2 regions of the Lysinibacillus sp. IITD104 genome follow, and region 2 is predicted to be linked to the other one. Evidence: a T-box and tRNA genes for the amino acid it is inferred to sense, from the RefSeq annotation. Region 2 holds a T-box; the other holds one or more tRNA genes.
What was found. A T-box is a leader RNA that pairs with one kind of tRNA and senses whether it is charged. The one in region 2 lies ahead of trpS (tryptophan--tRNA ligase), so its partner is inferred to be a tRNA-Trp.
Positions count from the first base shown of each region.

Region 1: it has a tRNA-Trp gene. The T-box ahead of trpS (tryptophan--tRNA ligase) is inferred to sense a tRNA for this amino acid. The anticodon was not compared.

Region 1 is NZ_JBAHYH020000001.1:4,291,207-4,294,693, forward strand. Features, by position in the region: gene V1L66_RS21680 (nitric oxide synthase oxygenase) at 1-32, opposite strand, end outside; tRNA gene V1L66_RS21685 (tRNA-Glu) at 789-860, opposite strand; tRNA gene V1L66_RS21690 (tRNA-Asn) at 862-938, opposite strand; tRNA gene V1L66_RS21695 (tRNA-Ile) at 946-1,019, opposite strand; tRNA gene V1L66_RS21700 (tRNA-Gly) at 1,024-1,097, opposite strand; tRNA gene V1L66_RS21705 (tRNA-Phe) at 1,103-1,178, opposite strand; tRNA gene V1L66_RS21710 (tRNA-Ser) at 1,184-1,276, opposite strand; tRNA gene V1L66_RS21715 (tRNA-Ala) at 1,290-1,365, opposite strand; tRNA gene V1L66_RS21720 (tRNA-Pro) at 1,381-1,457, opposite strand; tRNA gene V1L66_RS21725 (tRNA-Arg) at 1,473-1,549, opposite strand; tRNA gene V1L66_RS21730 (tRNA-Lys) at 1,568-1,640, opposite strand; tRNA gene V1L66_RS21735 (tRNA-Gln) at 1,657-1,731, opposite strand; tRNA gene V1L66_RS21740 (tRNA-His) at 1,741-1,816, opposite strand; tRNA gene V1L66_RS21745 (tRNA-Trp) at 1,865-1,938, opposite strand; tRNA gene V1L66_RS21750 (tRNA-Tyr) at 1,943-2,026, opposite strand; tRNA gene V1L66_RS21755 (tRNA-Thr) at 2,034-2,109, opposite strand; tRNA gene V1L66_RS21760 (tRNA-Asp) at 2,118-2,193, opposite strand; tRNA gene V1L66_RS21765 (tRNA-Val) at 2,198-2,273, opposite strand; rRNA gene rrf (5S ribosomal RNA) at 2,285-2,400, opposite strand; gene V1L66_RS21775 (SLC13 family permease) at 2,695-3,487, opposite strand, start outside.
Region 2 is NZ_JBAHYH020000001.1:3,763,362-3,766,848, forward strand. Features, by position in the region: gene mecA (adaptor protein MecA) at 1-118, opposite strand, end outside; gene spxA (transcriptional regulator SpxA) at 553-948, opposite strand; T-box leader at 1,440-1,661, shown strand; gene trpS (tryptophan--tRNA ligase) at 1,778-2,767, shown strand; gene V1L66_RS19120 (hypothetical protein) at 2,770-2,991, opposite strand; gene fabF (beta-ketoacyl-ACP synthase II) at 3,098-3,487, opposite strand, start outside.

The DNA.
Region 1 (3,487 bases), 530 kb from region 2:
CTTAAAAACTGCTGTATCTCCTGTATTTTCATATCGATTCCTCCACTTATCCTCATATTAGAGGAACAAAACAACAAGCACCATGAAAATAGTAATTGAAAAAACATACATATTTTATATATGAAATAGTTTGTTCAAATTTACTCTATAGACTCTCTTTCGTAAGAGAATGTAAGGGAGAGAGATCCTAATTATTATAAAAAGACTACATTAATCATGTAACCTTCATAGTGTTGCAGCAAAGCAATCAATAGAATTTTGTGAAAGATAAAAGTCTTTTCATTTTAGGCTACTTACATGCTGCTGACGCTTTACTTTCGCGCTGGGGCTAGTCTCTGTCTGACTAACCCCGGCAATAAGTAGTCTTCCTCATTTATCCACACAAATAAATTGTAGGTATTCACTTATGGATGGCTGTTGTAACTCATTCCCTTCTCCACATTGAAGATAAGAGCTTATCCTCTCTGAGAATATAGATAATGGGCTTTTTGATCGCTATGCTACTATGAAAAAAGGAAAGACACTTTACAGAATGGTTGATTGGAGAGGAGCCAGCGTCACTCCGAGGGGGATTTAGCGTCACAGATGTACCCTGGAGCGAACGTAAGTGAGTGAAGCGGCTCATCGGACGCCGCCTGGAAAGGAAGCTGGCAGAACGGAAATCTACCTCTACCTTGCTAAAAGGTCTTTTTCTGCTAGTGATCTTTTTTCAACAACATGAAAAAGGAGAATATACTTAAAGGAGAATAGAAAAAAGCATGTAACACACATCTGTGCTACATGCTTGATGACCCGTACGGGATTCGAACCCGTGTTACCGCCGTGAAAGGGCGGTGTCTTAACCACTTGACCAACGGGCCGTGGCTCCGAAGGCAGGACTCGAACCTGCGACAACCTGATTAACAGTCAGGTGCTACTACCAACTGAGCTACTTCGGAATAATGATGGGCCTAAATGGACTCGAACCATCGACCTCACGCTTATCAGGCGTGCGCTCTAACCAGCTGAGCTATAGGCCCATTTTGGAGCGGGTGATGAGAATCGAACTCACGACATCAGCTTGGAAGGCTGAGGTTTTACCATTAAACTACACCCGCAATAATGGTGGGTCAGGACGGAATCGAACCGCCGACACTTAGAGCTTCAATCTAATGCTCTACCAACTGAGCTACTGACCCGAAAATGGAGGAGGTAGAGGGATTCGAACCCCCGCGCGGTGTTACCCGCCTGTCGGTTTTCAAGACCGATCCCTTCAGCCAGACTTGGGTATACCTCCAAAAATATTAAAATGGTGGAGCCTAGCGGGATCGAACCGCTGACCTCCTGCGTGCAAGGCAGGCGCTCTCCCAGCTGAGCTAAGGCCCCATTTATCATGAAAGATGGTCGGAATGACAGGATTCGAACCTACGACCCCTTGGTCCCAAACCAAGTGCTCTACCAAGCTGAGCTACATTCCGTAAACATGAATTTATTGGCGCGCCCGACAGGAGTCGAACCCATAACCTTCTGATCCGTAGTCAGACGCTCTATCCAATTGAGCTACGGGCGCATATTAATTAAAAAATGATGAGCCATGAAGGACTCGAACCTTCGACCCTCTGATTAAAAGTCAGATGCTCTACCAACTGAGCTAATGGCTCATAAAAAAAGAAAAAATGGCTGGGGTACTAGGATTCGAACCTAGGCATGACGGAATCAAAATCCGTTGCCTTACCGCTTGGCTATACCCCAATGTTAAAATGGGGCGACTGATGGGAATCGAACCCACGAATGTCGGAACCACAATCCGATGCGTTAACCACTTCGCCACAATCGCCACTATATAAATTTATAATAGCTGTATATGAACGAGTACCTCAATACCTGGCAGGGGCAGTAGGAATCGAACCCACACCAAAGGTTTTGGAGACCTCTATTCTACCGTTGAACTATGCCCCTAAAATGGTGGAGGGGGACGGATTCGAACCGCCGAACCCTAAGGAGCGGATTTACAGTCCGCCGCGTTTAGCCACTTCGCTACCCCTCCAAGGGAATGGTGCCGGCGATAGGAGTCGAACCCACGACCTACTGATTACAAGTCAGTTGCTCTACCAACTGAGCTACACCGGCAATAATAATGGCGGTCCCGACCGGGATCGAACCGGCGATCTCCTGCGTGACAGGCAGGCATGTTAACCGCTACACCACGGGACCAAAATGGTGGAGGATGACGGGCTCGAACCGCCGACCCCCTGCTTGTAAGGCAGGTGCTCTCCCAGCTGAGCTAATCCTCCACAAAAAATAAGCGAAGCGACGTCCTACTCTCACAGGGGGAAGCCCCCAACTACCATCGGCGCTAAAGAGCTTAACTTCCGTGTTCGGTATGGGAACGGGTGTGACCTCTTTGCCATCATCACTTCACTTATTCAGCTGAAAGACTTATTCTTTCAAAACTAGTTTTGCTTTGTTTTAGCGTGTCACCCTGGCGACTTGTATAATACTACACCCTTATTTTTAAAAGGTCAACACTTTTTAATAAAAAACTTTATTTTTTTTATTATCAACGGAAAACTTCCTATATTAATAACTATAAAAACTAATCACAAGCTAGTTCAATGTTAGACCATGAACTAGAAAATAATTTTATCATAATTTCCTACAAAAAAATAATAGATCTTTAAAAAAACAAAAAAACTCGGTAGAGAAACCGAGTTTTTAAAATGGGAAAAAGAACGGGATGGCTATCATCATCACAATAAACATAATAATTTGTAACGGTATCCCTATTCTTACAAAATCCATAAATTTATAGCCCCCTGCCGTCATTACCAGTGCATTCGTGGGGGAAGCAATTGGCGTAGCAAACGCCATACTTGCTGCGACTGCGACTGCAATCATAAATGTTGTGGGACTAACCTCAATGGCAATGGCAGCACTCATGGCAATGGGGGCAAACAATACTGCCGTTGCCGTATTACTAATGAATTGACCAAAAATGGCTGTCAAAATGTAAATCCCTATGAGTACACCATATGGTCCGAAACCACCTAAAGCATTAATAATACCATCAGATAAAATGGTCATGCCTCCTGTTTTTTCTAACGCTGTCGCCATTGGTAACATAGCAGCCACTAACACAATACTTTCAAAATTCATATTGCTATAGGCATCTTCCATGTTTCTCAAGCAACCTGTTAAAATCATCAGTACGGCACCAATCATCACAGAGATTACAGCAGGAAAAATTTCAAATGCCATCAAAATAATCATGAATAACATAATAATCCCCGCAATTCCAGCTTTGCCTGTAGCCGCTGCCACACTTGCGTGTTCTTTCGGCTGGCCTACAACCACGACATCCTGTGTTTCTCTTGCTAACAAAAGAATTTCATCCCATGCTCCCTGTACTAATATTGCGTCTCCAAATTTTAATTTGTGAGATACCATATCCTGAAGTTTATAACCACCCTTGCGATTAATACCAATGATATTTAGATTGTATTTTTCT
Region 2 (3,487 bases):
GTTGTTCACCCTTTGCTCGATTGTACCAAATTTCTTCACGACTATAGCCGCGATCCTCTATATCATTGTACGTAATAAAGAGCTTGAGTGTATTTTCATTTACACGTTCGATGTCCACTAGACCTCATCTCCCTTCACTGTCATATGTCGAAAAACAGTTTTGTTTCATTAGTATGCTTTTATTCTTTGTTTTTAACCTTCATACTGCATTTGTTTTTCAACCTTTGACCACACTACAGTAAAACCATCGAGTAACCATAAACATGAGTTTTTGTGTTCACAGTTGTCTCTAACTCTATTGTATGCTGTTCTGTCATAAAATGAAAAGGATATACACCGTTTCACAGAAGATATTTGAATTATTGAAATTGTAGTAAACTATTTAACTTAAATCAAGTTTAACATACTTTTACGGAAATATATGACTTTTCCCTATTAATTATTATACTTCATATAGAAGGTTTTACAGAAGTAAAACATAAAAAAAAGATGTCACAACATGTATTCCACATTTGTAACATCTATTACATATATTATTCAGAAAAGAAAGGTTTAATTCACCATTCGTTGCGCTTCTTGTAATTGATATGCTCGAACTTTTCGAGGTAAGAAACGACGAATTTCATCTTCATTGTAGCCAACCTGCAGACGTTTTTCATCTAAAATGATTGGTCTACGTAATAATCCAGGATATTCCTGAATTAATTCATATAAACGCTGTAATGGTAAACTTTCAACGTCCACATTTAATTTTTGGAATATTTTCGAACGAGTAGAAATAATTTCATCTGTTCCGTCTTCTGTCATACGTAAAATTTTTTTTATTTCACTAATGCTGAGTGGTTCAGAAAATATATTACGTTCTGTATATGGAATTTCGTGCTCCTCTAACCAAGCTTTCGCTTTACGACAAGAGGTACAACTTGGTGATGTAAATAGGGTTACGATCATTCTGACACATCCTTTCATTTCAAAATCATTATCTATAAACCAGAACCAGTGTGTTAAATTAGAATTAATGTAATGTAAAATACACAGTACCATTATACAGTACTCTGCTGTATTTGAATATAGTTCCAATAAAAAAAGTCTGAACCTATCCCTAAATATTCTGTCTATTTATACAGCTTTTTAATGTAGTGTATTTTCTTCAAGCTTATGTGCTACTACTACCATTCCCACTTTTAGAGCATTTTAAACATCCAAACATCTATCTTAGTTGTTCTCATTTAAGAAAAATAAACGAGAAAATTGTCATTCCGACGTGTACACCTCAATAATTTTTTAATAAAAAAATATAAATTTATAACAAAATTACATAACAAAAAAAGCATATAATTTTTTCTCGAAAAAAAACACCGTCAAAAGTCTGACTTTACACAAAGGAATCTTTATAATATAATTTTTTGCAATCAAATCAATTTGAACAATTTAAATTGAGAAAAACGCTGACGAAGAGTAGTACATATGCTAATTCACGTATAGAGAGTCTGTGGTTGCTGCAAACAGATCGTGGATGCATGTGGAATGGACTTCCGAGTTAGCTTTGTGAACGCTACTTGAAGCTATTAGCAAAGCTCGTCCCTTCACGTTACGAAGCTGAGTGGCCTTTTTAGGCAAGCTGGGTGGTACCGCGGATTCAAACATCATTCGTCCCTTCATTAGAAAAAATCTAATGAGGACGCATGATGTTTTTTTGTCTTCATCACCAAGTTGAAAGGTGAAGACAACGCTGTGACACAAGTTACAGCAATTGAATTCGAGGAGGAATTTTTTAATGACAACTATTTTTTCTGGCGTACAGCCTACAGGTATCGTAACATTAGGGAACTATTTAGGAGCATTCAAGCAGTTCCCGGCACTACAAGATGAAGGAAACGCTATTTATTGTATCGTTGATCAACATGCCATCACTGTTGCACAAGATCCTAAAGAATTACGAGAAAGTATTCGTAAGCTTGCTGCTACCTACATTGCTACTGGCATTGACCCTAAAAAATCGACATTATTTATTCAATCAGAGGTGCCAGCGCATGCTCAGGCAGGATGGATGTTACAATGTGTTGCGTCTATCGGTGAGCTAGAACGTATGACACAATTCAAAGATAAATCACATGGTAAGGAAAGCGTATCTGCTGCTCTTTTAACATATCCACCGCTAATGGCTGCAGACATTCTACTTTATAACACAAATATTGTCCCTGTCGGCGATGATCAGAAGCAGCATATTGAGCTAACTCGTGACCTTGCAGAACGCTTTAACAAACGCTTTGGCGATGTTTTAACGATTCCAGAAATTCAATTACCAAAAGCAGGTGCACGCATTAAATCCTTACAAGAGCCAACAAAGAAAATGAGTAAATCAGATCCAAATACGAAAGCGACAATTCGCTTATTAGATACTGCGAAAGACATTGAGAAAAAAATTAAATCAGCTGTAACTGACTCTGACGGCATCGTTGCATTTGATGTGGAAAATAAACCAGGTGTTTCAAATTTATTGACAATCGAATCAGCTATTTCAGGGGTAGCCGTTGAAGATTTAGTCAAAAAATATGAGGGAATTGGTTATGGTGGATTCAAGCAGGGTGTAGCAACAGCAGTAATTGAACACCTAACACCTATTCAAGAGAAATTCTATCATCTAGTAGAATCATCAGAATTAGATGTCATTCTAGATGAAGGTGCTGAAAAGGCGAATGCGATTGCTAGTACTACATTAAAACGTATGGAAGATGCTATGGGTCTTGGTCGCGCACGTAGCTAAACTTACGGCTTGTCTGAGGATCGATCAAAGCCCAAATCAAGCACAACTGCGCAGATGATGATACAGGCTCCTACCGCCATATAAAATTCTGTTGTTTGAAAAATAAATTTGAAAACAACCTTCCATGAATAACCTAGTGTGCGGTAATTTAAATACAATATGAGATTCCCTACAGAGAGGATCATTAAGCCATAACTTACTAAAAATAAAAAGAGACGAAACATAGTAATGGCATCCTTTCTATTTCTTCTTACTTATCATTTATTCACAAAACTATAAAAAAAGACGTCAGCCATTTAAATTTGGCTGACGTTTTTTTATGTTTATCTATTATGCTTCATATTTTTTGAATAGGAGACTTGCATTATGACCACCAAAACCAAGAGAATTACTCATTGCATATTGAATATTTGCTTCTCTTGCTTCGTTTGGAACATAATCTAAATCACATTCAGGATCAGGATCTTTTAAATTGATTGTAGGTGGTAAAATCCCTTCTTTAAGGGCTAATGCTGTGAAAATAGCTTCCACACCACCTGCTGCTCCTAATAAGTGACCCGTCATAGATTTTGTTGAGCTCATTGCAAGGTTATACGCATGATCACCAAAAGCAGTTTTCACAGCTTGTGTTTCGAATAAATCGTTATATGGCGTACTTGTACCATGGGCATTAATATAATCAACTTGTGATGGCTCTACGCCACCATCTGTTAATGCTTG